DNA from 2 places in the Mesorhizobium sp. URHB0026 genome. Region 2 is predicted to be linked to the other one. Evidence: predicted binding sites of a transcription regulator. Region 2 holds the regulator's gene; the other holds the start of a gene.

Region 1 (16,151 bases), 2.5 Mb from region 2:
GGCCGCCGGCTTGCCGGTGGCCGAGGAGCTGGTTCGCTCCGGCAATTTCCACGAGATCGACGGCTACAACGCGACCATGCAGCTGCTGTCGCTGCACGACCGGCCAAGCGCCATCTTCTCGGCCAACAACCCGATGGTGATCGGCACGATGAAGGCGATCCGCGACATCGGCCTGTCCTGTCCGGAGGACATTTCTGTAGCCTGCTTCGACGATTTTCCCTGGTCCGACGTGTTCCAGCCGCAACTGACGACGGTGGCGCAGCCCGTTCAAGCGATCGGCGAACAGGCGGCCAATCTGCTGCTCGACCGTCTCGCCGGCAACCGGGACGCGCCGCCGCGCAAGCTCGTCCTCAAGGGCCGTTTGATGATCCGCAATTCATGCCGCCCGCTTGGGGCGGTGGTGCAGAGCTTGAGTGCCTGAGCATGACGCCGAAGGGGTGAAGCGGTTTTCGGGTAATTGATCAGGGCGTGAAGACACCGGAACACAGTTCCTGCAGCTTCGAAAACACGCCTTTGCCGCCGGTGATAATTTGTGTCCCGCTCTGCAACACCGTCTTCGGATCCGCCTTCAGGATCGTGCCGCCGGCCTCCTCGATCAGCAGCATGCCGGCGAGGCAGTCCCAAGGGTTCATGTGTTCCTCCACATAGCCAAGCAGCCGGCCCGAGGCGACATAGGCAAGCATCAGCGCGCCTGACGCGTTGCGGAAGAAGACGCCGCCCTCGGCCAGGATCTTCTTGATCAGCACGGCGATGTTCTCGGCTTCGGCCCGGTTTGAGAAGCCGGTGCCCACCGAGCCCTCTTCCAGGCTGGTGGCCGCACTCGTCTTGATCGGCCTGCCGTTGACAAAGGCGCCGCCGCCCAGCCTTCCGTGGAAGGTCTCGCCGGTCGCGGGCTCGTGAATGACGCCGACGATCGTCTCGCCATCCCTTGCGCAAGCGATCACCACGCACCAAGCCGGAATGCCGCGTACGAAATTGGCGGTGCCGTCGATGGGGTCTATGACCCAGGCATGGCCGGTCGAGCCGGCCACCGAGGCGTGCTCCTCGCCGATAATGGCGTCTTGCGGATAGTCGGCGGCGATTGCAGCGCGGATGAACAGCTCGACCTCGCGGTCGGCCTGCGAGACCAGGTCCTGATGGCCTTTGCTCTCGATGGTCAGGCTGTCGAGATCGCGGAAATATTTCAGGCCGAGTTCGCCGGCGCGCCGCGCCAGGTCGATGGCAAACTGCTCGCGTCTGTCGAGATCATGGGGCAAGGCAAGGCTCGCTGCTGCAAAGGATACCCCGCACTTAGCAGAGCATCGACGTCGGCAAAAGCTCTAGGCCGCCTGTTCAAGCCGCTTGCGACAAGGATCTGTGCGCCTCCGCCAAAATCTCGAAGGAGCGCACGCGAGCGGCGTGGTCTGATATCTGCGCTGTGATCATCAGCTCGTCGGCGCCGGTGCGGCGCACGAACGCATCGATGCCTTGCCGGACTGTTTCCGGTGAACCGACGACGGCGCAGGACAGCGCCTGGCTGAGCATGGACTTGGCCATGGGGTCGAGATCCCGGTCATAGTTCTCGACCGGTGGCGGCAATTTTCCCGGCCTGCCGGTGCGCAGATTGACGAAGGCCTGCTGCAGCGAGGTGAACAGCAGCCGCGCCTCGGCGTCGGTGGGTGCCGCAAAGACGTTGAGGCCGAGCATGACATGCGGCTTTTCGAGCTGCTCCGACGGCTGGAAGCGCGAGCGGTAGATGTCCAGCGCATGATCGAGTTCCGCCGGCGCGAAATGCGAGGCGAAAGCGTAGGGCAGGCCGAGCATGGCGGCGAGCTGCGCGCCGTAGAGGCTGGACCCAAGAATCCAGATCGGCACCGTCTGGCCCTCGCCGGGCACGGCGCGCAGACGCTGGCCTTCCTCGGCCGGCAGGAAATAGCCCATCAGCTCGACGACATCCTGCGGGAAATTGTCGGCGCCGGCCTCGAGATTGCGGCGCAGCGCACGCGCCGTGTTCATGTCGGTGCCGGGAGCGCGACCGAGGCCAAGGTCGATGCGGCCGGGAAACAGGGCGGCGAGCGTGCCGAATTGCTCGGCGATCACCAGCGGCGCATGGTTGGGCAGCATGATGCCGCCGGCGCCGACACGGATGGTTTTGGTGCCGCCGGCGACATGGGCGATGACGACCGATGTGGCCGCACTGGCGATGCCTGGCATGTTGTGATGTTCGGCCAGCCAGTAGCGTTTGTAGCCGAGCCGCTCGGCGTGGCGGGCGAGATCGAGCGAATTGGCGAGCGATTGCGAGGCATCGCTGCCTTCGACGATCGGCGACAGGTCGAGAACGGACAGTTCGGTCATATACTGGTCTCCACGATCTTCTTCTCGCGCACCCGGGCCTCGAAGGCCTTGCGGTCGGGAATGGTGATGCCGAGTTGGCCTTCCAGCGTGTCGGCAAGTTCGGCGGCGGTGGCGATCTGCTTCTGCTCGGTGCGGCCATCGATGTGATGGATCGACAGGCGATTCCCCCGCAAGCCGTAGCGCCGGTCGGGCGCGGCGCGGGCCGCTATGACGGAGGTGAGGAAATGCGATGCTGGGTTGGTCGACAGGAAGTAATTGGTGACGGAATAGTCGACCTCATAGTTCGGCTGCAGGTCGAAGCGATACAGCGAGCGCCAGTCGCCGCCGATCGAGGCCTGCAGGCGAAAATGATCGCCGGCCTCGACAATGCGGAATGTCTCGTGCGGCGTTTTTTGTTCGCGGCCGGGCTCCAGCAGGAGAGGCGCCGTAAGCGTCAGGCCGCCGAATCCGACGTCGGCGATATAGGTGTGGCCGTCGAGCTCAACGCGCAAAAGCATGTGGCTACACGCCGTGATGGCGTCGTCGCTCTGACCCCAAAGCACACGCGCGGCAAGGCCGCCGACCTTGAAGCCAAGCTCCTTCAACGCGTGCAAGAGGAGGAGATTGTGCTCGAAGCAATAGCCGCCACGCCCACCAAGGACGATCTTGCCCTGCAGCGAGGCGGCATCCAATCGGACCGGCCGTCCCAGAAACGGATCCATATTCTCGAACGGGATCGCCTGCGGATGCAGGAAATGGAGCGTCTTTAGCGTGTCGAGCGAAGCTTCCGTGGAACCGGCGTGGCCGATCCGGGCGAAATAGGCTTCGAGGTCGAAGGGAACGTCGTTCATCGGGAAGGCACCGGGCACTGATCGGCCGGATATAGGCATTCGATGCCGCCGTCGCAAACCGTGCGCCGGTTATCCGGCTGCCGCGGCGTCCTGCTCGTCGGCTTCGTCCTCAACGACCGCCGTGTGTTGTGCGGCGAGAAAATTGCCGACGTGACTGAGGCTCTCGAAATGATCGCAGAACACCTTGACGACGACCAGCAGCGGCACCGCCATCAACGCGCCGACAAAGCCCCACAGCCATGACCAGAATGCGATGGCGATGAAGATCGCCACGGCGTTGATCTCGAGCCGCCGCCCGACCACCATCGGCGTCACGAACTGGCCTTCGATGATGTCGCACAAAACCAGGAAGGCAGGCGCCAACAGCGCATAGGCGATCGTGTCGAAGGTGATGAGCGCGATGACGGTGACCAGGACAAGCGTGATCATTGCCCCGACATAGGGCAGGAAATTGAGCAGGGCGGCCGCCGCGCCCCAGACCAAGGGATTGGGCATGCCGAGAGCCCACAGGCCGAGGCCGATGACCGTGCCGAGGCCGGTGTTGATGATGGTGACGGTGAGGAGATAGTGCGAGATTTCCCGCTCGACGTCGTAGACGACGCGCAGCGCCCGCTTCTTCTCGGTGAGGCTGGCGAAGGACTGGATGATCTTCTCATAGAACATCGTGCCCGAGGCGAGCAGGAACAGCGACAGCACGAAGATGATCGTCAGGCTTGTTCCAGCCGACAGGATGTTGCTCGCCGCCGACGAGAAGAAGCCGGACTGCGCTACCGCGACCTTTTGCACGCCCGGTTCCTGCGTTGTCTCGGTGAGCCCTTCGATCTGGCGCGCAATGTCCATGATCCTCTCAAGAGGCCGTCGCAGCTGCGCCAACCGCTCGGTCAGCTGCTGGCCGATGGACGATGTGTTGTTGATGAGATCGATAATGGGCCCACTGAGCACATAGCCGGCGCTCGCGAAGACGAAGATGGACACAAGCACCAGAAGCGTCGCCGAAACCACTTCGGGAATGCCGCGCTTGCGCAGCAGTCTTACGATCGGGGTCAGCGTCAGCGCCAGCAGGAAGGCCAGGATGACCGGCATAAAAAAAGCGCGCGCGAAATAGAGCGCATAGACGGTCATGAACAGGAATATACCGATGAGCAACGAGCGCATCAGGCGCGTATCGGCACGCGCCGCCACACGCGACTCTTCAGCTTCGGCAACGCCTGCGCCCAAAGCGGCGGGTTCGGCCTTCATCGCGATCCCCTCGGCGGGCACATCACAACTGATGCAATCCGCAGACGGAAACGCCAGCGCTGCTTCAAGGTTCCGTTAGCCGGCACCGATGGCGTGGCCGCCATCGAGCGGGGGCGCCGTCAAGATAGCTCAAACCGTCGGCTCGGCTGCGAGCGTTCCACGATTACATGCCGTGTAATTGAGTCCGGGCAGGCGGCGGGCCTAGTACGGGAGCAGGCCTTCGCAACCCAAGGGCTCGCAAGGCCGGCGCGGCGAGGATGTCGCCGGCACGATTACTTCCTACCCCTGAAAGAGGACATCACGATGCAAAGATTTACCCTTCAAACAGCCGAGTCGGCGCCGGAGAAATCCAGGCCCGCGTTGAAGGCGCTCGAGGAGAAGTTTGGTTTTCTTCCGAACGTCATGGCGACGATGGCCAATAATCCGGTTCTCCTCAACGGTTTCGTCAGCAGCTTCGGCAGTTTCCACGGCGGGAGCTTCGACGAGATCGAAAAGCAGGTGCTGCTGCTGACCAACGCGGTCACCATCAAATGCCCCTGGACCGTCGCCGCGCATTCGACATTCGCCATCGAGGATGGGATTGCGGAAAGCGAAGTCAAGGCGATCCGGGATGGCAGGTTGCCGACGGACCCGAAATATGCGGCACTCTCGGCCCTGACGAGGGCACTGATCGAAAACAAGGGAAACGTGAGTGACGCGGACATCGATGCGTTTACTTCGGCGGGCTATTCGGAAGCCCAGATCCTGGAAGTGGTAACCGGTGTCGGCGTCTCCACCATGGCGGCAACCACCACCAACATGGCCGGCACGCCGATCGAAGAGCGCTTCCAGCCGCAGGCATGGTCTCCCGCCGCCGCGATTGCCGCCTGACCCGATCGACGGCGCATGGATCTTCTGGTGCATGCGCCGTCAAGCGATGCGTTATCGCATGGCGTGTATCGTTCGAGGGACTGCGAGGACAGCGGGATATGAGGATCAATTCCAGAACGGCCATGACACCCGACCTGGGCACGCTCTTGCGTTACTGGCGCGATGTGCGTGGCAGAAGTCAGCTTGATCTATCCCTCGATACGGGAATTTCGCAAAGACAGATCAGCTTCATCGAAAGCGGACGCAGCGTTCCCGGCCGTGAGACCTTGATGGCGATCGCCGGGGTGCTCGATGTCCCTTTGCGCGAGCGCAATGCCCTGCTTTTGGCGGCAGGCTACGCGCCGATGTTCCCCGAAGGCGCCTGGAACTCCATGGAAATGAAGAGCGTCACCGATGCCCTGACGCGCATCCTGCGCCAGCATGAACCCTATCCGGCGCTGGTCATGGACCGGTACTGGAATGTGCTGATGACCAACGAAGCCGCACCGCTCTTCTTCGGCTGTTTCCGCGACATGGCCGCTCGGGAAAGGCCGCGCAACATGCTTCACCTCATGTTCGATCCCGAAGGCATGCGCCCGTTCGTCGCCAATTGGCCTGATGTGGCGCGGAGCCTGTTCGAGCGGGTCTATCGCGAATCCATTGGCCGCGTCGTCGACGAAAAGACCAGGGAGTTGCTGGCGGCGTTGCTCGCCTACCCGGACGTGGACAGCGATTGGAAAAATCCGGTGGCGATCGGCTTCATGCCGGTCATTCCGCTTGGCTTCATCAAGGACGGTCGCCGCCTGGACTACTTTTCGATGGTCACCACGGTCGGCACCCCCCAAACCGTCGCGCGCCCAGGAACTGCGCATCGAGTGTATGTTCCCAGCCGACGAGGCGACCGAAATCCATCATGCCGCGATGATGGATGCGGCAGCGCATGGGATAACGCTATAAGCCTGCCCACCGCGAGCGGATGGAATGAGGCCCTGTTCTCGCGGGCCTCATCACGTTCACGCGACAGGCGCCGCCACGGGCGGGGCGGCCTTCGCCGTTTCCTTGCGCACCATCGGCGCCACCTTGGTGCCGTAGAGCTCGATCGCCTTCATGATCTTGGCGTGCGGCATGGTGCCGATCGCCATCTGCAGCAGGAAGCGGTCGTTACCGAACACCCTGTGCTGGGTCACGATCTTTTCCGCCACCTGCTCCGGATTGCCGACGAACAGCGCGCCGTCCGGACCACGCGACTGGTCGAAATGCGCACGCGATGTCGGACCCCAGCCGCGCTCACGGCCGATGCGGTTCATCACTTCGGCCTGGGGGCCGTAGAAGTCGTCCGCCGCCTGCTCGGTCGTCTTGGCGATGAAGCCATGCACGTTGATGCTTGTGGCCAACCCTGCCGGATCGCTGCCGGCGCGCTTGGCGGCCTCACGGTAGAGGTCGAACAGCGGCGCGAATCGCGCCGGTTCGCCCCCGATGATGGCAAGCGCCAGCGGCAGGCCAAGCGCGCCCGCCCGAGCGGCCGATTGCGGCGTTCCGCCAATGGCGATCCAGACCGGCAGCCTGTCCTGGAAGGGCCTGGGATAGACACCGCGATCGTTGATTGGCGCGCGCAGATTGCCCGACCAGGTAACCTTCACCTGATCGCGGATGGCCAGCAGCAGGTCGAGCTTTTCGGCGAACAACTCGTCATAGTCTTCGAGATTGTAGCCGAACAGCGGGAAGGATTCGATGAACGAACCTCGCCCGGCCATGATCTCGGCGCGGCCGCCCGACAAAAGGTCGAGCGTGGAAAACTGCTGGAAAACGCGCACCGGATCGTCGGAGGACAATACGGTCACCGCACTGGTCAGCTTGATGCGCTTCGAACGCTCCGCTGCTGCGGCCAAAGCCACGACCGGTGCCGAGGCGGCATAGTCCGGCCGATGGTGTTCGCCGAGGCCGAAGACGTCGAGCCCGACCTGGTCGGCGAGTTCGATCTCCTCGATCAGGTTGCGCAGCCGCTCATGGGGACCGATGGCGCCGGGACCCGGCACAGGACTCACATCGGCAAAAGTGTAGAGACCGAGTTCCATTTGGACGTCATCCCAGTGTGTTGATTGTTGCGCTAGGGTCGCATGACTTCAGCTCTGTTCGAACTGAAATCTGAATCCGACTCTAATCGAAGAGACAGAGCATGATGTCGTCCGAGAACCGCTTCATCGTTTCGGCATCATGCTTCAGAGGTAGCGACGCGTCTGTCGCGCCGCCAGAGGCTGGCTGGTGAACAGTGCATGTCGATTTCGGCGGAAAATGCGTCTCCCGGGTGCAACATCCCGGAATTTCATGGCTGGCATACCGTTTTGGCGCTTGAACTCCCGGTTTTCGCGCGTATGTAAGCGTCGCGAATAGACTTCAAGGAAGTGGACTTGGCTATCTACAGGGAAAAAGACATTTTCGAGCGGCGCAATGCCGCGACCGAGGCAAAGAAGGCGCTTCTGGAGCGCTTCAAGTCAAAGCCGGCAGCAGACGATCCCGCGGTGCTCGCACGACAGGCCGAACGCAAGGCGATCCTTGCGGCTCGTGAGATACGCGAGGCCGAGAAGGCCAAGCTGAAGCAGGAAAAGCTGGCACGCGAGGCGATTGAGAAAGCCGAGCGTGAGGCAGCAGCCGAAGCTGCGCGCATTGCCGCCGAAGAGGCCGCGCAAGCCGATGCCAAGCTTCGGGAAGCTGAAGAGAACGAGCGTATCTCTCGTTTGCTTGCCGACGAAGCCGAGCGCAAGGCAAAGCGCGACGCACGCTATGCGGCTCGCAAGCAGCGCACCGGCAGGACACCGCCCGGCTTTACGGGTCGCTAAGAGCGCACTCGTGTCGATCGATGATCAATGAGGGACGCGCCAAGGCGCGGCCCTTTTTCGCGTTTGTCGTGTTGCCCACGGGAAGCCTCCCTGCATCCAGGGATGTCGATTCATGGATGTGAGCTCGGTCGAGATAGTCAGCCGGTGGACAGGGCCGTTCAGGCCGCGAATTTCAGCCCCATAATACCGCAGACGATCAAAGCGATGCAGCCGAGCCTGATCGCCGTCGCGGGCTCGCCCAGCAGCCAGATGCCGAGCAGCGCCGTGCCGACAGTGCCGATACCGGTCCACACCGCATAGGCGGTGCCGACAGGCAGCGTCTTCAGCGCCAGGCCAAGCAAGGTCAAACTGACGATCATCGACGCGACCGTGAGCACGGTCGGAACAAACCTGGTGAAGCCGTCGGTGTATTTGAGGCCGATCGCCCAGCCGATTTCGAACAGGCCTGCGAAGAACAGAAGAATCCATGACATCGGAACGCTCCATCCAGAACATCCGGCCGAAAGGTCCTCGAATGCTCAATCACACAATGGGCGGGCCGTCCCAGCCGGATTTCGGGAAATGCGAGGTCGTCCCCGCATCGTCGCTATAGGGCGTCTGAACGCCCAATCAACAACTCGCCGGCGGCATGTCGGACGCCGCCGGTGAAATCCATCCACGCTTTGCGATATCTACTTTTCCTTGATCCTCATCGCCTTGACCGGCGGCGCCTTCAGGGCCGGAGCGGCTACAGGCTTCTTGGCGTCTTTCTTTGGTTTGCGGGCTTCCTTGCCTGCCTTCATCGCACCTTTAGCCATGATTCGTTCCTCCAGTTGCGGGAAGCGGAGTGAAACAAGACAAAGGCCGGACTGCAAGAGGCGAGTGCCTGCTGCCGGCGCCGGCAGGCCGCTTTCAACCGATTTCTAATTTGCTCGTAAACCCCGGCTGTCCATGCCATGCTTGTCTTCGCACTGCAGCATCGACCCGTGCACCGCCGGGTGATCGTCAGGCAGGCCGGTCAGGACGACAATGCGGATCCATATCGGCTGTGAGATGAGCTTCGACTTTCCGCAGGAAACGCCGCTCATCGCAATGCTCAATGTCCACTATTCCCGCGCCTCCGATCTTGAGCGCCCGGATTTCCTGACCTCCAACCCGCCAGTGCCGATCGAGAGTTATCGCGACAGCTTCGGCAACTGGTGCAACCGGCTCGTCGCCCCGCCCGGGCGTTTCACTTTCGGTACGGATGCGGTAATCCGCGACTACGGCACATTCGAGATGCGCGAGTTGATGGCGTGGCAGCACGAGGTGCGCGACCTGCCGGCTGAAACGCTACTGTTCCTGCTGCCCAGCCGGTTTTGCGAAAGCGACCTCTTGGCAAGCGAGGCATGGCGGCTGTTCGGCCACATGCCATCAGGCATCCCGCGCGTGCAGGCGGTGTGCGATTTCGTCCACAACCACATCGTCTTCGACTACGGCAACGCACGAGTGACGCGCACCGCCGCGGAAGCCTGGCGCGAACGGAGCGGCGTGTGCCGCGATTTCGCGCATCTTGCCGTCACATTCTGCCGGGCACTCAATATCCCGACGCGCTATTGCACAGGCTACATCAGCGACATAGGCATGCCGAAGCCTTGGGCGAGCATGGACTTCTGCGCCTGGATGGAGGTTTATCTCGGCGGCCGCTGGCACGCTTTCGATCCGCGCAACAACGCGCCACGCATCGGCCGTATCCTGATCGCCTCCGGCCGCGACGCGGCGGATGTGCCGCTGACCCACATTTTCGGGCCAGGGTTGCTTACGGGCTTCAAGGTGTGGACCGACGAGGTCCAGGAATAGCTGGCCTTCCCGCCAGCCGGTTTCGAACACATTGAACGGCCCGACGATTGGCGCGTTGTGGTGGCTGTGCAACTCCGCGGCAGAGCCGCTACACTGTCTCGAAGAGGATCGAAGCTGCATGGCAGGGCACGGCGGCTCCAGAACGGTCATCTACGCGGCGCTCGCCGGCAATCTCGCCATAGCGCTGACCAAATTCGCCGCTGCCTTTTTCACCGGCAGTTCGGCCATGCTGTCGGAAGGCGTGCATTCGCTGGTCGATACAGGCAATGGCGGCCTGCTGCTCTACGGCATGCACCGGGCGGCACGCCCCGCGGACAGCTCGCACCCGCTCGGCCATGGCCGTGAACTCTATTTTTGGAGCTTCATCGTCGCCCTTCTGGTCTTCGCGCTGGGCGCCGGCGTGTCGTTCTACGAGGGCATCATCCACATCATGGCGCCAGAGCCGGTCGCCAACGCTAAAGTGAACTACATCGTTCTCGGCCTGTCCTTCGTGTTCGAAGGCAGCTCCTGGCTGGTGGCGCTGAAGGAATTCCGCAAGCAGAAGGGCAAGCTCGGCTGGCTGCAAGCTGTGCAATCGAGCAAGGATCCGAGCGTCTATACGGTGCTGTTCGAAGACAGTGCGGCCCTTCTCGGCCTGGTCGTCGCCTTTGCCGGCATATTGGCGGCGGAGATTTTCGAGATGCCCGAGCTCGACGGCGCCGCCTCGATCGGCATCGCGCTTATCCTCGGCACGACGGCAATCTTCCTGGCGCGTGAAAGCAAGGGCCTGCTCATCGGCGAGCCGGCCTCACCCGAGGTGCAGAGGAAGGTGCTGGCGATCGTCCAGCAGGATCCGGCGGTGCAGCGGGCGAACGGTGTGCTGACGGTGCATATGGGCCCGGAAGAAATCGTTGCCGGCCTGAGCATCGAATTCGAGGACCATTTGTCGGCGCCGGAGATCGAGGCCTGTGTCGAGCGCATCGAGGCGCGGTTGAAAAAAGAGATGCCTGAGATCTCGCGGCTGTTCGTCAAGCCGCAGACGTCAGGCACCTGGGAAAAGCGGCGCAAGCTGATCGAATCCGCGTCCGGATAGAATTCGAGTACGAACTTTTGCCACACGGCAGTCCACTTTTGGGGATTCTGGCCTCTGGACCAGCGCCCCGCCGTTGCCTCGTGTCTCCATGCCGCTAAAATCAGCCGATCTATGTTGGAGGAATGACGATGAAGATCGACGGCGGCTGCCATTGTGGCGCCATCACCTATGAGGCGGAGGTCGACCCGGAAAAGACTTCGATCTGCCATTGTACCGATTGCCAGCAACTGACCGGTACGGCATTTCGCGTCACCGTTCCAGCGACAGGGGATCATTACCGGATCACCAGCGGCGAACCGAAAATCTACATCAAGACCGTGGCGAGCGGTGCCAAGCGAACGCAGGCTTTTTGTGCCGACTGCGGCTCGCATCTTTATGCGACATCGGTCGGCGACGGTCCGAAGGTCTATGGGATCAGGGTCGGGACCTCGCGGCAGCGCCAGGACCTGGTCCCGAGACACCAGAAATGGCATCGCTCGGCGCTGCACTGGCTTCCGGAATTCGAGGGTATGACGACGGTCGAAGAGCAGTAGCGTTCAGTCGTCGCCTTCGACGACCCTCAACCTCAACTGCCCGGTCTTTGAATCGGCAACGCGCGGTGCGGCCTCCACCTTGGCAGGGGCGCCGCCGCGCGGGGCGTCGGGCTCGCCTTCTCCGAATTCCAGCGCCTCGATCTTCTGGCCACGCTTGGTCACTTTCGAGGTCGAGACGAGTATGTCTTCGATGTCCTTGGCCGACTGGCCGAAATGGCCCTGCAATTTGCGCACGCGCTCGTCGACACGCTGGACGTCTTCCATCAGCCTGATGACTTCGCCCTGGATCAGATGCGCCTGCTCGCGCATGCGTGCATCCTTGAGGATCGCCTGGATGACCTGGATCGACAACATCAAGAGCGAAGGCGAGACGATGATAACGCGGGCACGGTGCGCCTTCTGGACAACCGCTTCGAAGTTCTCGTGTATTTCGGCGAATACCGATTCCGACGGCACGAACATGAAGGCTGTGTCCTGGGTTTCGCCCTGGAGCAGGTATTTTTCCGAAATGTCTCGGATATGGACCTCGATATCGCGGCGAAAGGCCTGGGCCGCGACCTTCTGCAGGTCGGCGTTATCGGCGGCCCGGATCGCATTCCACGCTTCCAGCGGAAATTTGGCGTCGATGGCTAGCGACGGCGCCCCGTTCGGCATTTTCACCAGGCAGTCCGGCCGGCTGCCGTTCGACAGCGTCGCCTGGAATTCGTAGGCGCCGTGAGGTAGGCCGTCGGCGACGATCGCCTCCATGCGCGACTGGCCGAAAGCGCCGCGCGTCTGCTTGTTGGAGAGGATCGCCTGCAACTGCACGACCTGGCCGGCCAGCGACTGGATGTTGCCCTGCGCTGTGTCGATGATCGCCAGCCGCTCCTGCAGTTTCGCGAGGCTCTCATGAGTGGACTTGGTCTGCTCGGTCATGGTCTGGCCGATGCGGCCGGTCATGGCGTCGAGCCGCTGGCCGATGGACTGCGTCAATTCGGCTTGACGGGCGCCGAACACTTCGGCGATGGCGCCCATGCGGCCCTGCATCTCGGCCTGGGATTGGAGAATGCCGGCCATCCGCGCCTCGGCGTCGCGGGCATGGTCGGCGGCCTCCGCGGCGGCGGCCGCGCGCGCCTTGGCCGACCGCCACAGCGCAACGACGAGCGTCACGAACAAGCCGAGAAACAGCATCGCGCCGAAGGCCAGCGCGTGGCCAAGCGTGATTGTCGAGGCGCCGAGCCGTGCGACGGGCTCCGAAACGATGGTGCTCAGATCATTCATGCGGACAGCATAGCCGATTCGGCGGTCTGGCACAGATCAAAACGTGAACGACGCGCTGGCGAACCGGTTGACGCCTTTCTATTGAGGTCTTAGGTGAAACGCCATGCCGATCAAGCCGCTTATCATTCTCCCCGATCCCATCCTGCGCCAGGTCTCCAAGCCGGTGGAGCGCGTCGACGCGCCATTGCGCAAACTGGCCGACGATATGCTGGCGACCATGTATGACGCACCCGGCATTGGGCTGGCGGCAATCCAGGTCGGCGAGCCGCTGCGCATGCTGGTGATCGATCTCGCCAAGGAAGACGAAACCCCGGCGCCACACGTCTTCATCAACCCGGAAATTCTCGAAAGCGCCGACGCGCGGTCCGTCTACGAGGAAGGCTGCCTGTCGATCCCGGACTACTATGCCGAGGTCGAGCGCCCGGCTTCGGTGCGGGTCAAATATCTCGACCGCGACGGCAAGCTGCAGGAGATCGAGGCCGAAGGGCTGATGGCAACCTGCCTGCAGCACGAGATCGACCATCTCAACGGTGTGCTGTTCATCGACCACATCTCGAAGCTGAAGCGCGACATGGTGGTGAAGAAGTTCAAGAAGCTCGCCAGGGACAAGGCGCCGGGCAAGCTGGTGGGGTAGGGCAATGCCCCTTCGCGTCATCTTCATGGGCACGCCGGAGTTTTCGGTGCCGACGCTGCGCGCCATCGCCGAGGCCGGCCACGAGATTTCAGCCGTCTACACGCAGCCGCCGCGCGCCGCCGGCCGGCGCGGGCTGGAACTGACGCCGTCGCCGGTGCAGCGCGAGGCCGGGCGGCTTGGCATCGAGGCGCGCACACCGACCTCGTTGAAGAGCGAGGCCGAGCAGGCCGCTTTTGCCGACCTGGGCGCCGATATCGCCGTGGTCGTCGCTTATGGATTGCTGTTGCCCAAGGCAGTTCTGGAGGCGCCCCGGCTTGGCTGCGTCAACGGCCACGCATCGCTTTTGCCGCGCTGGCGTGGCGCCGCGCCCATCCAGCGCGCCATCATGGCTGGAGACACGCAGACCGGCATGATGGTGATGCGCATGGAGGCGGGGCTGGATACCGGCCCGGTCGGATTGGTTGAAAAATGCGCCATCGGCCCCGATATGACAGGCGGCGATCTGCATGATCGGTTGATGAGTGTCGGCGCTGCCCTGATGGTGGAAGCGTTGGCGCGGCTGGAACAGAACACCTTGGCATTTACCGCGCAGGCGGCCGAAGGGGTGACTTACGCCAAGAAAATCGATAAGTCCGAGACGCGCGTGGAGTGGACACGGCCCGCGGCCGAGGTTCACAACCATATTCGTGGCCTGTCGCCCTTTCCCGGCGCCTGGTCCGAGATTGAAATTGGCGGCCGCATGGAACGGCTGAAACTGCTTCGCTCGACGCTATCCGAAGGCGTGTCGCCTTCGGAAGATTTGGGCGAGTCGGGAGGAATTCTCGATGACCGGCTGACGGTCGCCTGCGGAAAAGGCGCGGTCAGGCTGGTCGAAGTTCAACGTGCGGGCGGAAAGCCCGCCGCCGCGTCGGAATTCCTGCGCGGAGCCAAGATCGAAAAAGGACTGAAATTCTCATGAGCATGATGTCGATACGCGCGGCGACGCCGCGGGACCGCGAGGCCATTCGCCTCGTCGAGGAACACGCTTTCGGCCAGCAGACGGAGGCCGGCTTGGTCGACGCGTTGGTGACCGGCGGTGACGCCGTCGTCGAACTGGTGGCGGAAGAAGACGGCCAGGTCGTTGGCCACATCCTGTTTTCGCGGCTGTTCGTGCAGAACGGCGGCAAGAGCTTTGCCGCCGTGGCGCTTGCCCCGCTGGCGGTGGAGCCGTCCTTTCACGGCTCCGGCATCGGCGGCGCGTTGATCCGGGAGGCCCATATCCGGCTCAAGGAGGCTGGCGAGACGCTGGCCGTCGTGCTGGGCGACCCGGCCTATTACGGCCGTTTCGGCTACAGCCATGCCCGTGCCGGGAAGTTCGAGAGCGAATACCAAGGCGAGGCGCTGCAGGCGCTGGCCTGGGGCGACGCTCCTGAAGCCGGCAGGCTGGTCTACGCTTCCGCCTTCACCGCTCTCGCCGCCTAGGCGAGAGCGTCGCCGTCCCGGAATGCCGCGTTTTCGCCTCGATATCGAATATGACGGCAGCCTGTTTGCCGGCTGGCAGCATCAGGCCGACCAGCCTTCGGTGCAGCAGGCGATCGAGCAGGCGATCGAGAATTTCTGCGGCGAGGCGGTCCGGCTGCGCGCCGCCGGCCGCACCGATGCCGGCGTGCATGCGAGCGCGCAGGTGGCGCATGTCGACCTTGCCAAGGCGTGGCCCGACGACAAGGTGCGCGATGCCGTCAATGCACACCTGCAGGCGGCCGGTGCGCGCATCGTCATCCTGAAGGCCACGATCGTCCCGGATGATTTCGATGCCCGTTTCTCCGCCATCGGTCGGCACTATCTCTACCGCATCCTCAATCGGCGGGCGCCCTCGGCGCTGGAGAAGGGTAAGGTATGGTGGGTGCCGAAGCGGCTCGATGCCGCCGCCATGCACGAGGCGGCGAAGTTCCTGCTCGGCCGGCACGACTTCACCACCTTCCGCTCGACGCAGTGCCAGGCCAACAGCCCGATCAGGACATTGGAGCGGCTCGACGTGAGCCGAACGGGCGATGATCTCATCGAGGTGAGGGCATCGGCACGATCCTTTCTGCACAACCAGGTGCGCTCGATGGTCGGCTCGCTGAAGCGGGTCGGCGACGGCGGCTGGACATCGGGCGACCTCAAGGCGGCGCTGGAAGCGCGAGACCGCGCAGCCTGCGGCCAGGTAGCGCCGCCCGACGGGCTTTTTCTCATCGGCGTCGATTATCCCGGGTAGAACCCTGGTTCTATCCAGGATAAAGCCCGGAAAGGCTCTGGGCCCCGACATCGTCGGGCACGGAGATGCCAAGCAGCATCTGCAGTCCGAACAGCACCAGCAGCGAAGCGACGAACATGCCGACGAAAACGGCGGTGCCGAAGGCAGCGCCCCTGCCGATCGTCGCGTTGGTCATGCGCCAGGTCAGCACCATCGACAGGGAAAATAATAGCAGCGACACAAGGCTCGAGACTTGGCTTGTCGACGACAGGAAGAGCCTGATCAGCGCCGAAGGCAGCATCAGCCAGGCGGTGATCGCCGAGGCCCAGTTGCTGGCGACGACATAGTGGACGAAGCGCCCGCCGATGCCGGCGCGCCGCGCCACCAAGGCGAGCGCCACCAGCGGCAGCACCCAGGAGCCGATATCGACCGTCGCCAGTCGCACCAGCATGCTGAAGCGGCCGGCGAAGGCATCGGGATCGCCGATCTCGTTGGCGATGCCGACCCAGCCGACGATCAGCGCCGGTGCC
Region 2 (16,151 bases):
GGCTGGCGAGATGTCCACCGGCCGAATGTCCGGTCAACATCAGCGGTCCCCCGACCATTGTCGCCGCTTTGCCGATCGCCGCCCCGATTTCGCTGACAATGCCGGCAATGCGGATGTCCGGGCAGAGCGTGTAGGAAGGCGCAGCCACGGCAAAGCCGTTGCCGACCGCGCCCTTGGCGAGATGCGACCAGCCGCTTTTATCGGACTCCAGCCAGTAGCCGCCATGGATGAACACGACGAGCCCCCTGGGCGTGGCCTCCGGCAGGAAAATGTCGAACCGGTTGCGCGGCCGATCGCCATAAGCGATGTCGAACCGTGCCCGGCCCTCCCCCGACAGTGCGTCACGGAACGCTTGCGCCGGTCCTGACCAGGCGGCCGGCCAACGGTCGCTGCCGGCAATATTCGGGCCGTTGGCGTAGGCATTGTCCCAATCGGCAATGCGATGGTCGAGCATCCGCACCCTCCCCGAAACAGCGTCGTCTCCGCGCTAGCAATGGCCGCCACCATGTCGTGCGTCAAGGCTTTGGGGAGAAACATTTTAGGCTTGAAACAAATTTCGACTGGTGCGATCCTGCCTGCAGAAGAACCGACAGAATGGGAGGTCCGCCGTGCTTTCCGAACCTGCCGATGGTCACCTTTCCGGTGACATGTCGACAAGAGTGTAGCCGGCCGCACGAAGCCTTCCGCGAGAGACAGGAATTCAGATCCACCGCCTCCCGCCACGTGCCTTGCACGCTGGCCGGCGGCAGACAGGGACAGCGGCGACATGCTTGGGCCTTCAGCGCATACCGACACGTTCACGCGCGATAATCTGCCGCCGCCCGAGCAATGGCCTTACTTCCTGCTCGACGGCTTCGACTATCCAGAACACCTCAATGCCGGTGTCGAATTGACCGACAGGCTGGTCGAGAAGGGCCTCGGTGACCACACCGCGCTGATCGGCAACGGCCGCCGCCGCACCTACAAGGAACTGTCCGACTGGACGAACCGGCTCGCCCATGCGCTGGTCGAGAACTACGGCGTCAGGCCGGGCAACCGGGTGCTGATCCGCTCCGCCAACAACCCGGCAATGGTCGCCTGCTGGCTGGCCGCCACCAAGGTCGGTGCTGTCGTGGTCAACACCATGCCGATGTTGCGCGCCGGAGAACTCACCAAGATCGTCGACAAGGCCGAGATCACGACCGCGCTCTGCGACACAAGGCTGATGGACGAGATGACCGCCTGCGCCAAGGACAGCGCATTCCTGAAGCAGGTGATCGGCTTCGACGGCACGGCCAACCATGACGCCGAGCTCGACCGCGCCGCCCTTGACAAGCCGGTTACCTTCACCGCCGTCAGCACCGGCCGCGACGATGTAGCCCTGCTCGGCTTCACTTCGGGGACGACCGGCGTGCCGAAGGCGACGATGCATTTCCACCGCGACCTGCTGATCATCGCCGATGCCTACGCCCGTGAAGTCCTGCAGGTGACGCCCGACGACATCTTCGTCGGCTCGCCGCCGCTCGCCTTCACCTTCGGCCTTGGCGGGCTTGCCATTTTCCCCCTGCGCTTCGGCGCGGCGGCAACACTGCTGGAACAGGCGACGCCGCCCAACATGGTCCATATCATCGAGACCTACAAAGCGACCATTTCGTTCACCGCGCCGACCGCCTACCGGGCCATGCTGAAGGCCATGGACGAAGGCGCCGATCTGTCATCGTTGCGCGTTGCCGTCTCGGCCGGCGAGACCTTGCCGGCTCCGGTCTTCGAAGAGTGGACGCGAAAGACCGGCAAGCCTATCCTTGACGGCATCGGTGCCACCGAAATGCTGCACATCTTTATCTCCAACCGCTTTGACGACAGGAAGCCCGCTTCGACCGGCAAGCCGGTGGGCGGTTACGAGGCGCGCATCGTCGACGAGGAGATGCGCGAGGTGCCGCGTGGCGAGACCGGACGGCTGGCGGTGCGCGGGCCGACCGGCTGCCGCTACATGGCCGATGACAGGCAGAAGGACTATGTGCGCGACGGCTGGAACCTCACCGGCGATACCTTCACGCAGGATGAGGACGGCTTCTTCCACTTCGCCGCACGTTCCGACGACATGATCGTCAGCGCCGGCTACAACATCGCCGGACCCGAGGTCGAGGCGGCGCTGCTGTCGCATCCCGATGTCGCCGAATGCGCGGTCATCGGTGCCGAGGACGGCGAGCGAGGCCAGATCGTCGAGGCGCATGTCGTGCTGGTGCAAGGTGTCCCGCCAGACGCAATGACCGTCAAGCGCCTGCAGGACCACGTCAAGGCAGCCATCGCGCCCTACAAATATCCCCGATCGGTCAAATTCATCGCCGCTCTGCCGAAGACCCAGACCGGCAAGATCCAGCGCTTCCGGCTGCGCACGGAGAAGATCAAGTGAGCGAGCCTTACGATCCGGCCTCTGAAGGCGCAGAGATGTCGTTCAAGGAGCGCATGTCCTACAGCGACTATCTGCACCTGGAGAAAGTGCTGGAGGCCCAGACGCCGATGTCCTCGGCGCATGACGAAATGCTGTTCATCATCCAGCACCAGACATCGGAATTGTGGATGAAACTCGCTTTGCACGAGATTGGCGCGGCGATCCGCTCGATCCGTGCCGACCGCCTCGAACCGAGCTTTAAGATGCTGTCGCGTGTCGCCCGCATTTTCGAGCAGTTGAACAATGCCTGGGACGTGCTGCGCACGATGACGCCCAGCGAATACACCGAGTTTCGCGACTCGCTCGGCCAGTCCTCGGGTTTCCAGTCCTGGCAGTATCGCGCCATCGAGTTCATGGCCGGTAACCGCAACCTCGCCATGCTCGGGCCGCACAAGCACCGGCCGGACCTCAGCCAGAAGCTGGAGGCGATCCTGGCGGAGCCGTCGCTCTACGATGAAGCGCTGCTGCTTCTGGCGCGCAATGGCTTCGACATCGGGCCGGACGCAAAGCGCACGGATTGGCGCGAGACGCGGACCGAGAACGAAGAAGTCCTGGTCGCCTGGCAGACGGTGTACCGCGATCCGCAGCGCTACTGGATGTTTTATGAACTGGCAGAGAAGCTGGTCGACTTCGAGGACTATTTCCGCCGCTGGCGGTTCAACCACGTCACGACCGTCGAGCGCATCATCGGCCTGAAGCGCGGTACCGGCGGCACGTCGGGAGCCTCCTATCTCAAGAAGATGCTCGAGGTCGTCCTGTTTCCGGAACTGTGGACGGTTCGCACCCAGCTTTGAACTCTCGTTTGGCTCAATTCCCGTGGGAAAAACCGCGTCACGGTTTTCCCACGGGAATTGCGCCGCTTTTCAGGTCACCGCCGTCTTGACCGCGAAGCGCGCATCCTGCCAGGCGCCGGTGCGCAGGATATCTTCCAGCACCTCGACCGCCCGCCAAACATCGGCGTAGCCGACATAGAGCGGGGTGAAGCCGAAGCGGATGGTCGACGGCGCACGGAAATCGCCGATCACGCCGCGCTCGACCAGGGCCCGCATCACCTGGTAGCCGTTGGGGTGGAGGAACGAAACCTGGCTGCCACGCTGCTTGCCGTCGCGCGGGCTTTCCAGCTCCAGGCCGTAGGCGCCGCATCTGGCCTCGACGAGCTGAATGAACAGGTCGGTGAGAGCGATACTCTTCTTGCGCACCGCCGCCATGTCGACGTCGTCCCACATATCCAGCGCCCCCTTCAGCGCCCGCATCGACAACACCGGCTGCGTGCCGCACAGGAACCGGCGGATACCGCTGCCGGCCGCATAACCCTGCTCGAAAGCGAAGGGCCGCGCATGGCCCCACCAACCGCTGAGCGGCTGCTGGACCTTATCGTGATGACGCTCGGCGGCGTAGATGAAGGCAGGCGCGCCCGGGCCGCCATTGAGATATTTGTAGCTGCAGCCGATGGCGAAATCGGCATTGGCGCTGTCGAGCTCGACAGGCAGCGCGCCGGCGGTGTGGCAGAGATCCCAGACGATCAGCGCTCCGACCTGATGGGCCTTGCATGTCAGTGCCGCCATGTCGCGCAATTTGCCGGATTTGTAGTTGACGTGGTTGACCAGGATGACCGCGACGCGCTCGTCGATGAGATCCTCAATGGTCGGCGCATCAACGCCCTCAAGCCGCAACACCGTGCCGGGGCGCGTCGAGGCCACGCCTTCGGCCATGTAGAGATCGGTTGGAAAGCTGTCGCCCTCGGCGACGATGACCGAGCGGTCCGGCCGCATGCCGAGTGCGGCATGCAGCACCTTGTAGATGTTGATCGAGGTCGTATCGCAGACCACCGTCTGGCCGGCCGCCGCGCCGATCAGCCGCCCCAGTTGGTCGCCGAGCGCGACTGGCATGTCGAACCAGCCGGCGGTGTTCCAGGCACGGATCAGATCCTGCGCCCACTCCTGGGTCGCGGCTTTCCGCAGCTCGTCGAAGACGGCGGGTGCCGCGGCGCCGAGTGAATTGCCGTCGAGATAGATGACGCCTTCCGGCAAGATGAACCGGTCGCGCATGGCACGCAGCGGGTCCGCCGCGTCCATGGCTCCGACGGCTGCGAGATCGAGCGTTGCACGCATCATTTGTACATTTCCTGGTTATTCACGCCCTGGTTATTTCCGCCTTGGTGATTCACGCCGGGCTACTCACGAATAGCTTCGCGAACCGGTGCGGACCCCCGGCTGCGCTTGAGGCTGGGCAAGGCAAGCATGGCCAGCACGAACAGGCCCGTCGCAAGCTTCAGGTCAGGCGGCGGCATGCCGGCCGCAAGGCAGAACGACACCAGCTGGTAGTAGATGATCGCGCCGGCGAAGGGCGCCAGCAGTTGCCGCCAGACCGTTTGCTTGCCGACGACGGCTTCGCCGATCATCAGCGCGGCAAGGCCGTTGATGAGAATTCCCAGGCCCATATTGACGTCGGCGAACCCTTGCGACTGCACCATCAGCGCACCGCTTGACGCCGAAAAAGCGCTGGCCAGCCCGACACCGCCTATGGTCGCGGCCCAGACATTGATGCCTTGCGCCTCGGCCATGTCAGGATTGGCGCCCACGGCGCGGACGGCAGTCCCCTTCTCGGTCCTGAAGAACATGTAGAGCAGCATGAAGGCGACAAGCGCGAGGAGACCCGCGACGACGATCTTGCTGGCGGGGAAACCCGGCCGCGCGAACGGCACCCAGTCGAACACCGAGGGCGAACCGAAGACCGACAGGTTGGACTTGCCCATGATGCGAAGGTTGATGCTGTAGAGCATCGTCATCATCAGGATGCCCGCAAGCAGCGTGTGGATGCGGAAGCGCAGATGGATGAAGGCGGTGCAGCAGCCCGCCGCGAAGCCGGCGACAAGGGCGGCGGCGATGCCCATCAGCGGCGATGCGCCGGCGGCAAGGAGAACGCCGCAGACGCAGCCGCCCAGCGGAAAAGCGCCTTCGCTGGTGAGATCGGGAAAATTCAGCATGCGAAACGGGATCATGATCCCGAGCACGACAAAGGCCAGGATCAGGCTTTGCGCCAGGGTGACCGGCATGATCGCGACGAAGCTGGTGAGAACGTCCCCAACAAAACCCATGATGATCAACTCGCCAGCAACATGCGATCGGTCTTGACGGAGAAATGGCCGATCAGATCGACAACCGTGACCCTCGCCTTCTCCTGCCCTGTGACTTCCAGAAGCACCCGGCCGGCATCGAGCATGATCACCCGGCTGCCATGGTCGACGGCGTGTTGCATGTTGTGGGTCACCATCAGGGTGGTCAGCTTCAGCGCATTGACGGCGCGCACCGTCGCGCGCATGACGATCTCGGCCGTGCGCGGATCGAGCGCTGCCGTATGCTCGTCGAGCAGCAGCAGATCCGGCGATCCTCCGACAGCCATGATCAGCGACAGCGACTGCCGCTGCCCGCCCGAGAGCAGGTCGACACGGGTATCGAGACGGTTTTCAAGGCCGAGGCCCAATATCGACAGGCGCTCCTTGTAGGACGCCAGCCGTGTGGCGTTCAGCCCCTGCCGCAGCGTGCGTTTTTGACTGCGCAGGTCGGCCAGCAGCATGTTCTCCGCCACGGTCATGCTGGCGGCGGTGCCGCGCATCGGATCCTGGAAGACGCGCGCCAATCTTTCGGCACGCTTGTGCACCGGCATCCCTGTCACATCCGCGCCATTGATCAGGATCTTGCCGGAATCCAGCACAAGAGCACCAGAAATGGCGTTGAGCATGCTGCTCTTGCCGGCCCCGTTTGAGCCGATGACGACCCCGAACTCTCCCGTGGCCAAGGACAGGCTGAGACCGTCCAGCGCGACCTTCTCGTCGGCCTGGCCCTTGTAGAACACTTTGCGCGCGGATCGTATCTCGAGCATCGTTCCTCCGTGACCTCGGGATGATGGCGCCGACGCCATCATCCCAGCAGTTCCGATGTTAGTCGACGATGCAGCCGCAATCGGCCATTGAAGCCGGTATCTCGACGCCGAACGCGGCCATCGCCTTGCGCGAGATCGTTGCCATGTGGTCCTTGTAGGCCGGGCGCGACGGCGCGATCGTCTTGGGATCCTTGCCCTTGAGGATCTCGGCGGCGATGTTGCCGGCGTTGATGCCGACCTGGGTGTAATTGACCGCGAAGCTCGCCGGCACGGTGCCGTTGCGGACCGCGCTGTCATCGGAGTTGACGACCGGGATACCGGCCTGGCGGGCGGCCGCTGAGACAGCGGCGATCGCCGGCTGAATCAGGTTCGAGGCCGGGCCGTAGATCACGTCGGCCTTGCCGGCGAACGAAGCGATACGCTGCTGGATGTCATTTACGTTGTCGATGCCGAGCTCGACCACCTCGAAACCGGCGGCCGGTGCCGCCGCCTTGATCTTTTCGACCAAGGCAACGTCATTGGCCTCACCGGGATTATAAGGCACGCCGAAGCGCTTGGCGTTCGGCAGCAGCTTCTTGGTGAAGGCCATCACCGCGGCGACGTCCTGCAGATCGCTGGCGCCGGTCATGCCTTCGTCTCCGGCGTCCCATGATGGCACCAGCTTGGCCGCCACCGGATCGGTGACCGCGGCAAAAACGATCGGAATGCCGGAACCCGCGAGCGCTTTCTTGGCGATCTGCGAGACCGGCGTGGTGATGGTGTAGATCAGCTTGGGCTGCTCGGCCTGCAGCTTGGCGATCATCTGCGGCACCAGCGACGCATCGAAATTGGTGTGGCTCTCCGTGTAGACGACGTCCTTGCCCTCGACGAAGCCGTTATCCGTCAGCGCCTTCTTGAAGCCGGCTATGGCGGCGTTCAATTGCGGGTGCTCGCCGAAATTGGCAATGCCGATACGGATCTGATCGGCCGCGGCACTGCCGGCGCTGACCATCAATGCGCCTGCCAGGGCCAAACCCGACAACCAAGCGGATTTCGACTTCAACATCATTTCCTCCCAGATTTGATCAGGGCCGCTTGGAAACGCGGCTGCTCCGCGATCATGGTCAGTCCGCCGGTCTGTGTCAAACATTATATATAATTGTTGTAGTGACCCAGTATCATATATACTTTTAGCCAGACGACGGATTGATCACGATGCGGGATGAGACGAGTTCCACAAAAACGGAAGCCGCCTATCAGCTGTTGCGGCGCGACATCCTGACCACGCGCCTCATGCCCGGCGCCCCGCTCAAACTGAGTGCGCTGCGCGGCACATATGGCGTCGGTTGGACACCGTTGCGCGAAGCCCTGTCGCGGCTCGAGGCCGAACGCTTGGTCACCGCCATCAGCAATCGTGGTTTTGCCGTGGCTCCGGTGTCGCGGGCCGAGCTGGAGGATCTGGCACGCGCCAGAATGGTGGTCGAGATACCCCTGTTCCTCGAATCGATGGAAAAAGGCGGCAGGGAGTGGGAGGATGCCGTAGTCACTGCCCACTACCGGCTCTCGCGTTGCAAGACGGCGGTCGACGATCCCTCCGACACGGCCGTCGACAGATGGGATGAGAACCACGAGGCTTTCCATGCGGCGCTGCTGAGCGCCGCCACATGCGACTGGCTGTTGCGGTTCCGCTCGACAATCTCGGATCAGTTGCGCCGGCATCATCGCTTTCTTGGTCTGGCGCCGACATTGCGGGCCGCGGCCGGCCTCAAGGACGGCTATGAACAGGCAATGGAGGCGTTGCGCGAAGCGATCGCGATCGAACACCATACCGCGATCATGGAAGCGGCACTCGATCGTGACGTCGAACGGGCCAAGGCGCTGATGACGGCGCATATCGGCTACACACTGCACGTCTATGTTCATAGCGAAGACAGCGGCGCGACCAGATACGCCGCCCGCGCCGGCAGCTTGAAGGGGTCGGGATAACTTCAGCGCTTCCGCGACGTCTATTCGCACGCGCTGGCCGGAGTGCGCCGAACGCCCGGGTCCATGGCCGCCCGGAGCTACCAATGGTTGGCATTTTGGTTTCGTTTCGTTCCGCGACTCCCTGAAATATACGGTACCCCTGGAAGAAGCCTTCCAGATGGCTGATGCCAGCTCCATCGGCGGATAGGCCACAGGCCATTAACCAAACGATTTCAATGTGCCTGCCGATCGCGGAAAGGACCGGTTGCTGACGCCGTCGGGGGCAAAAAACTTCAGACCCCCTTAACAAATTCATTAAACTTTAAACGGTTGCAGAACACAACTGGAACAGATAGTGTTTGTTCTGGGTTTGTTTTTTCGATTCTGGTTCAACCTTTCGTTCAATGTCTTGGGGGCCGCCATGCTGACGCGCAAGCAACATGAACTGTTGATGTTCATCCACGAACGGCTCAAGGAAAGCGGGATACCGCCTTCCTTCGACGAGATGAAGGAAGCACTCGATCTTGCCTCCAAGTCGGGGATCCATCGCCTGATCACGGCGCTGGAGGAGCGCGGCTTCATTCGCCGGCTACCCAATCGGGCGCGCGCGCTGGAAGTGCTGCGGCTGCCGGACTCGATCGCGCCGGGCCTCAATGCGGCAAAGAAGTTCTCGCCAAGTGTCATCCAAGGCAGCCTTGGCCAAGGCAGTCTCGGACGCCAGATCAGGCCGGCCGCTGCGCCTTCGCGCCTGCCCGCGGCCGGCAACGACGACGATGCGGTTTCAGCCGTATCCATCCCGGTCATGGGCCGTATCGCCGCCGGTGTGCCGATCGATGCAATCCAGCATCAGACGCATTCGATCTCGGTGCCGCCGGACATGATCATGGGCGGCGAGCACTATGCGCTGGAGGTCAAGGGCGACTCGATGATCGAGGCTGGTATCTTCGATGGGGACACGGTCATTATCCGCAATGCCGACACGGCAAGCCCGGGCGAAATTATCGTGGCACTGGTCGACGAGGAGGAAGCGACGCTGAAGCGGTTCCGCCGCAAAGGCGCTTCGATCGCGCTCGAGGCCGCCAATCCAGCCTACGAAACACGCATTTTCGGGCCGGACAGGGTCAAGGTACAAGGCAAGCTGGTCGGGTTGATCAGGCGCTACTGAGCCGGCTTTCCATCGGGCTTGTCGGGTTTTTTGTACGGCGGCAGCCCCCTCGCCTCGCGTGAGAATTTTCGCTGTTCGTGCCAGGGTCGGTATGGTCCGTCGACGGCGAATTCGATCCCGGCCCGGGTCGTGGCCGACTGGGGATTGAAGAAGACGGCAGCGCTTCCCTTGCGGGCGAGCTGCCGTTTGGTGACGACGAGAACCAGTGGATTTTGGCAGGCGTCATAGGCGGTCGCGTCGTTCACGATGATCAGGTCAGCGAAAGCACAGGCTTTCCAGGTGGTCTTGCGGTCCTCGACATAAGCAATGATCGCGCCGGAAGGGTGCCTACAAGGCACAGGCCTTCGCGGCAGTAGAAGGGCGATCCCGGCGGCAGGTCGGCGGGACTGGCAACGTCGAATTGCCCGTCTGTCTTGTCGAACATTTCCGGTTTGACGATTGTTTCGGAGATCAGAGCGCGCTTCCAGTTGTCGGTTGCGAATTCGTTCGGACGTTCCCGGTTGACGGCCAGTTCGCCATTGCCGATCGGCAGCGCGACCAGCCGCGCATCTTCCGAGATCAGCACATCGGGCGCGCGCGTGTGCGACACAGTCAACAGGCCGGCGAGCGCGAATGGCAGCGCCGCGAGCCGCAGCCAGGTCGTCGCCATCGTCGCGATAACCAGCGCGACGGTGACCAGCAGCACGGATTGCTGCGAAATCAGCCCGACTCCGTCGACCGGAGAGCGCTCCGATATCCACGCCGACACGGCGATCATCGCCGTCAGGCCCTTGCCCATGAGGTAGAGAGCCGGCCAATCCAGTCCGAATGGCATCAGCAGCGCGCTAGCGACGGCCAGGAACATCACGACCGACACGATCGGCATCACGGCCAGATTGGCGAACAGGCTGAGGGGCGATACCCGCTGGAAATGCCAGATGGCAAACAGTGCCGTGGCGCTGCCGGCGACAATGGACGTCATGGCCAATCCACCTGTCGCCAGCAGGAATTTTCGCGTCAGGAGCCCGGGCAGGGATCGCTTTGGCGGCGGTGGCCTGGTCTTTCCCGCACGGTGATCGGCCCAGCCGGCATAAGCGCCAACCAGGGCCGCGGTCGCGGCGAACGACATCTGAAAGCTTGGGCCGACGACCTCGTGCGGCGAGACCAGGATGACGGCGATCGCCGAGATCGCCAGATTGCGCATGGTCAGCGCAGCGCGATCGAAGAAGACGGCAATCAGCATCACCGCCAACATGATGAAGCTGCGTTCGGCCGCAACGACGACACCGGAAATCATGAGATAGGCGGCGATCGAGAACAGTGCGGCGGCGGCGGCGTATTTCTTCACCGGCCGGCGCGCGGAAAAGTCTGGTAACAGTGCGAAGGCACCACGCAGCAGACCCATGATGGTGCCGGCCACAAGCGCCATATGCAGTCCCGAAATAGAGATGATGTGATAGATGCCGGTACGCCGCATCGCTTCATTGATTTCATCGGGTATGCCGGCGCGCACGCCGACGATCAGCGCCGCCGCGATCTCGCCTTCAGCGCCGCCGACGCTGCCCCTGATGTGGTCGGCGATGGCTTCGCGGGCATTTTCAATGCCTGAGAAAAGGCGAGCCGATAGCGGCATCTCACCGTCAGCGGCGGAAACAACCGTCGGATTGCCGAGAAAGAAGCCGCTGCCGCCGATGCCGGCGAAATAACTGTCGAAAGAGAAGTCGTAGCTGTCCGGCCGGACCGGGCCGGTCGGCGGCAACAGTTTGGCGTAGCCTGTGATGAGCGAGCCGGCGGTCATTCCCGGCGGTATCTTGCGTGCGGAAAGCCGGACCCTTTCCGGCGCATAGCGCAGTTTCGGCCGGGCGGTCGAAATCACGTCCATGGTCAGCCGGATGCGGCCGCTCTCCATCTCTTCGAGCGAGACCACGCGGCCGGTCAATTGCGTGGAGATTTCCGAACCCAGCATACGGGTTCCGGCTCGCCATGTTTCGACCTTCGCCGCGAGTAAGCCCAGCGCGCACAACAGCACTGCCATGAAACACAGATGGGTTTTCGACCACGAACGCGAGACGAAGGCACAGACCGCCATCAGCACCACGACCGCGACGGGCTTTGCAAAGTCGGGCTCGGACGCCAGCGAGAAATAGGCGATCGCCCCAACGGTCAGACAGACCGGCACCAGCAGAAACGCGATGCCCCGGTCGAGTTCGAGCTCCGCCGCCTTGGCCACGCCATGGCGCAGGCGAGGCAAGGATATCGGGCCGATTTGCCGGCGCACGCGCACGATCCTGCCCCCGGCAGGAGACGGCGCCGGCGCCGGCCCACCCGCCCGCAGCGGCCCGGTTTCGGGCGCAGCCACGAGCGGCGATGGCAGTGGGATCGTCGGAGGCGCCGCAAAAAGGGATCGCTCGCTGACGCCGACAGCGGCATCCTCGCTTCGATCCGAGCTCCGGCCTCTTCCAGTCATCGGGTCTGCCCCTTGCACCCTCGACGCCCTATGCTACATGAACGCGCAACGCGCGAAAGTCCGCACGTTCCGCACCCAGCTTCAGACGTTTTCCGAGAGTTCCATGCCCGACAAGGTCATCACCCGTTTTGCCCCCTCGCCGACCGGCTATCTGCACATCGGCGGCGCGCGCACGGCGCTCTTCAACTGGCTCTATGCAAAGCATACCGGCGGCACGATGCTGCTGCGCATCGAGGACACCGATCGCGAGCGTTCGACCGATGCGGCCACATTGGCCATTCTCGATGGCCTGACCTGGCTCGGCCTTTCGTGGGACGGTGACGCGGTCTCTCAATTCGAGCGTGCGCCGCGCCATCGCGAGGTAGCCGAGGAACTGGTGCGCCTGGGCAAGGCCTATTACAGCTACGAGACTTCAGCCGAGCTCGAGGCAATGCGCGAGGCTGCACGCGCCAAGGGCCTGCCGCCACGGTATAACGGCCATTGGCGTGACCGCGACCCGTCGGAGGCGCCGTCCGGCGTCAAGGGCGCCATCCGCATCAAGGCACCGACCGAGGGCGAGACGGTGGTGAAGGACCGGGTCCAGGGAGACGTGCGCTTCCCCAACAAGGATCTCGACGACTTCATCATCCTGCGTTCGGACGGCAACCCGACCTACATGCATGCCGTCGTCGTCGACGATCACGACATGGGCGTCACTCACATCATCCGTGGCGACGATCACCTGACCAACGCCGCCCGCCAGACCGTGATCTACAACGCCATGGGCTGGGACGTGCCGTCGATGTCACATATCCCGCTGATCCATGGCGCCGACGGCGCCAAGCTGTCGAAGCGCCACGGCGCGCTCGGCGTCGAAGCCTATCGCGCCATGGGCTATCTGCCGGAGGCGCTGCTCAATTACCTTGCGCGGCTCGGCTGGAGCCATGGCGACGACGAGATCATGTCGATCGAGGACATGGTCTCGTGGTTCGACATTGGCGACGTCAACAAGGGCGCGGCGCGCTTCGATTTCGCCAAGCTGGAAGCGATCAACGGGGCGCATATGCGCCGTATGGCCGACACCGAGCTGCTCGATATCTTCATCGCCACCTTGCCCTATTTGGAGGGAGGCCCGGCGATGGCGGCGCGCCTCGACGAGAAGAACAAGGCGCAGCTGCTGGCAGCACTTCCGGGCCTGAAGGAGCGCGCCAAGACGCTGGTCGAGCTTGTCGACGGCGCGGGCTTCCTGTTTGCCGCTCGGCCGCTGCCGATCGACGACAAGGCGGCACTCCTGCTCAATGACGATGCGCGCAAGATGCTGCGTGGCGCTCACGAAGCTTTGAAGTCGCTGTCACACGACTGGACGGCGGCCACGGCCGAGGCCGTGATCCGCGACTTTGCGTCGGCTGGCGGCCACAAGCTTGGCGCCGTGGCCCAGCCGTTGCGGGCTGCCTTGACCGGCAAGAGCACGTCACCGGGCGTATTCGACGTGCTTGCCGTTCTGGGGCGTGAGGAAAGCCTGGCGCGCATAGCGGATCAAATCGATTAGGAGCAAACTGGCCCAAGAAGATTGGCATTGAAAGGCGGGTTTCGCAGTGCAACATTAGGCCTTGGCCCAATCTGGCACGCACCTCCTAGAATGCGGTGGCGAATACGCGCATTGCGGTGATTTCAACGTGTCGCTCCGCGGAATTTGCCTTTGCCGGCATGAGGAAACAAGAAGGAGTTTGCAATGACCGAAGCTGCGAAAAAACTGGATGTGGGCGGCCAAGAGGAGGCCACGGCAACGCTGGAATTCGCCGGCAAGACTCACGAATTCAAGGTGCGAAGCGGCTCGGTCGGGCCTGACGTCATCGACATCGCCTCGCTCTACAGCACCACTGGCGCCTTTACCTATGACCCCGGCTTCACCTCGACGGCAAGCTGCGAGTCGGAGATCACCTTCATCGATGGCGACGCCGGCATCCTGCTGCATCGGGGCTATCCGATCGACCAGTTGGCCGAACATGGCGACTTCCTCGAAGTCTGCTACCTCCTGCTCTACGGCGAATTGCCGACCAAGGCGCAGAAGGACGATTTCGACTACCGCGTGACGCGCCACACGATGGTGCACGAGCAGATGTCGCGCTTTTTCACCGGCTTCCGCCGCGACGCGCACCCGATGGCGGTGATGTGCGGCGTGGTCGGCGCGCTGTCGGCCTTCTATCACGACTCGACCGACATCTCCGACCCGTACCAGCGCATGGTTGCCTCCATGCGCCTGATCGCCAAAATGCCGACGATCGCGGCCATGGCCTACAAATACCACATCGGCCAGCCCTTTATTTACCCGAAGAACGATCTCGGTTTCGCGGCAAACTTCCTGCATATGTGCTTTGCCGTGCCGTGCGAGGAGTACAAGATCAACCCGGTGCTGGCGCGCGCCATGGAGCGCATCTTCATCCTGCATGCCGATCATGAGCAGAACGCTTCGACCTCGACCGTTCGCCTCGCCGGCTCCTCGGGCGCCAACCCGTTCGCCTGCATCGCCGCCGGCATTGCTTGCCTGTGGGGGCCGGCCCATGGCGGCGCCAACGAAGCGGCGCTCAACATGCTGGGCGAGATCGGCCATGTCGATCACATCCCGGAATTCATCGCCCGCGCCAAGGACAAGAACGATCCATTCCGCCTGATGGGCTTTGGCCACCGCGTCTACAAGAACTACGATCCGCGGGCCAAGATCATGCAGAAGACGGCGCATGAGGTTCTGGGCGAACTCGGCATCAAGGACGATCCGCTGCTCGACATCGCGATGGAACTGGAAAAGATCGCGTTGACCGATCCCTATTTCATCGAGAAGAAACTCTATCCGAACGTCGACTTCTATTCCGGCATCACCCTGAAGGCGCTGGGCTTCCCCACCACCATGTTCACCGTGCTGTTCGCGGTCGCCCGCACGGTCGGCTGGATCGCCCAGTGGAAGGAAATGATCGAGGATCCACGCCAGAAGATCGGTCGTCCGCGCCAGCTCTATACCGGCGCGCCGGAGCGCGACTACGTGCCGATCGCCAAGCGCTGAGACAAGTGACAAGCGCTGAGACAAGTGAGTAGTGGGTAGTGGTTCGTGAGGAGTGAGGTTGGAGAGTTTTCTAACTCACTACTCGTTACTCACTACTGCCTACGCACTCGCTTGATACACCCCATCACCACCTGCGCCGCGATCTCACCGGACGGTTTGTCCGTTGCCATGCGCCGTGAAATCTCGGCGAAACCGTCTTTCTGCCAGGCGCGCATGCCACTGTCGGCCAACAACGCTTCCAGCTGGCGTGCCAGATTGTTCGGTCTGACGTATTCGTCGTAGAACTCCGGGATCAACGCGCGATCCGAGATAAGGTTGGGCAGAAGCGCCGACCAGACGGAAACGAGATACCGCGCCACGGCGCGTGCAACAGGGTCGAGCCGGTAGCAAGAGATCATCGGCACGCCGGACAGCGCCAGTTCCAGGGAGACGGTGCCGGACGCGATCAACGCCGCGTCGGCCTTGCCGAAGGCCTGCCATTTGCGCTCGGGCTCAAGGATAATCTCGGGTTTTTCATCCCAGCGCGTGACCGCGGATCGTACGGTGTCCGCGACATGCGGCACCGTCGGCAACATCAGCCGAAGCCGATGCCCGCGTGCCCGCAGCATCGACACGGTCTCACCGAACGGCTCGAGCAGCCGCCGCACCTCGCCGCGCCGCGAGCCGGGCAGGACAAGCAGCGTCTTCACGCGGTCTGGTGAAAGATCACGCGGCTGGGCCTGCGCCCTGGCGGCCGACAGCACGCCTGGATCATGCGTCAGGCGATGGCCCACATAGGTGCCGGGCGGGCCACCCAGCCGATCGAGCTCCTTCACTTCGAACGGAAGGATGCACAGGATGTGATCGACATACGGTTTCATCGCCACCGCCCTGCCCGGCCGCCATGCCCAGACGCTCGGGCAGACATAGTGGACGATCGGGATCGCCGGGTTGGCGGCGCGCACCTTTTTGGCGACGCGCAGCGAAAAATCGGGGCTGTCGATGGTGACGAGGCAGTCCGGCTTGGCATCCGCAACCAACCCCGCCAGCTGACCGATCCGCCGCATCAGGCGCGGCAGGTCACGCAGGACGGCGCTGAACCCCATCAGCGCGACCTCTCCGGCGTCGAACGGGGAAACCAGCCCAAGCGCCTGCAGGTGGCGGCCACCGAGGCCGACGAGCCGTACCTCGCGCCCTGTTATTTGGCGCAGCGACTGGACTATGTCGGCGCCAAGCAGGTCACCTGACTCCTCACCCGCGACGATCG

What was found. Region 2 encodes LexA, which represses DNA repair genes until DNA is damaged. Its sites were predicted from a motif close to TGTTCNNNNTGTGTTCNG; they were not measured.
Region 1: a site for LexA is predicted at 12,805-12,822, ahead of ACVWWD_RS09635 (DNA recombination protein RmuC). Genes of this name have one in related genera too.

Annotation. Positions count from the first base shown of each region.
Region 1 covers NZ_JBSSCN010000001.1:1,886,892-1,903,042, forward strand. Annotated here, with positions in the region: gene ACVWWD_RS09565 (LacI family DNA-binding transcriptional regulator) at 1-421, shown strand, start outside; gene ACVWWD_RS09570 (inositol monophosphatase family protein) at 462-1,256, opposite strand; gene ACVWWD_RS09575 (LLM class flavin-dependent oxidoreductase) at 1,333-2,334, opposite strand; gene ACVWWD_RS09580 (arylamine N-acetyltransferase family protein) at 2,331-3,164, opposite strand; gene ACVWWD_RS09585 (AI-2E family transporter) at 3,234-4,403, opposite strand; gene ACVWWD_RS09590 (carboxymuconolactone decarboxylase family protein) at 4,497-5,273, shown strand; partial or broken gene ACVWWD_RS09595 (helix-turn-helix domain-containing protein) at 5,396-6,209, shown strand; gene ACVWWD_RS09600 (LLM class flavin-dependent oxidoreductase) at 6,266-7,327, opposite strand; gene ACVWWD_RS09605 (DUF6481 family protein) at 7,661-8,089, shown strand; gene sugE (quaternary ammonium compound efflux SMR transporter SugE) at 8,248-8,562, opposite strand; gene ACVWWD_RS09615 (hypothetical protein) at 8,761-8,886, opposite strand; gene ACVWWD_RS09620 (transglutaminase-like domain-containing protein) at 9,098-9,907, shown strand; gene ACVWWD_RS09625 (cation diffusion facilitator family transporter) at 10,026-10,979, shown strand; gene ACVWWD_RS09630 (GFA family protein) at 11,108-11,512, shown strand; gene ACVWWD_RS09635 (DNA recombination protein RmuC) at 11,516-12,772, opposite strand; gene def (peptide deformylase) at 12,876-13,406, shown strand; gene fmt (methionyl-tRNA formyltransferase) at 13,411-14,364, shown strand; gene ACVWWD_RS09650 (GNAT family N-acetyltransferase) at 14,361-14,867, shown strand; gene truA (tRNA pseudouridine(38-40) synthase TruA) at 14,890-15,642, shown strand; gene ACVWWD_RS09660 (hypothetical protein) at 15,653-16,151, opposite strand, start outside.
Region 2 covers NZ_JBSSCN010000001.1:4,398,853-4,415,003, forward strand. Annotated here, with positions in the region: gene ACVWWD_RS21675 (alpha/beta hydrolase) at 1-454, opposite strand, end outside; gene ACVWWD_RS21680 (AMP-binding protein) at 767-2,392, shown strand; gene kynA (tryptophan 2,3-dioxygenase) at 2,389-3,225, shown strand; gene kynU (kynureninase) at 3,295-4,542, opposite strand; gene ACVWWD_RS21695 (ABC transporter permease) at 4,605-5,528, opposite strand; gene ACVWWD_RS21700 (ABC transporter ATP-binding protein) at 5,534-6,313, opposite strand; gene ACVWWD_RS21705 (ABC transporter substrate-binding protein) at 6,372-7,358, opposite strand; gene ACVWWD_RS21710 (GntR family transcriptional regulator) at 7,508-8,278, shown strand; gene lexA (transcriptional repressor LexA) at 8,679-9,422, shown strand; partial or broken gene ACVWWD_RS21720 (ComEC/Rec2 family competence protein) at 9,416-11,868, opposite strand; gene gltX (glutamate--tRNA ligase) at 11,972-13,396, shown strand; gene gltA (citrate synthase) at 13,580-14,905, shown strand; gene lpxB (lipid-A-disaccharide synthase) at 14,998-16,151, opposite strand, start outside.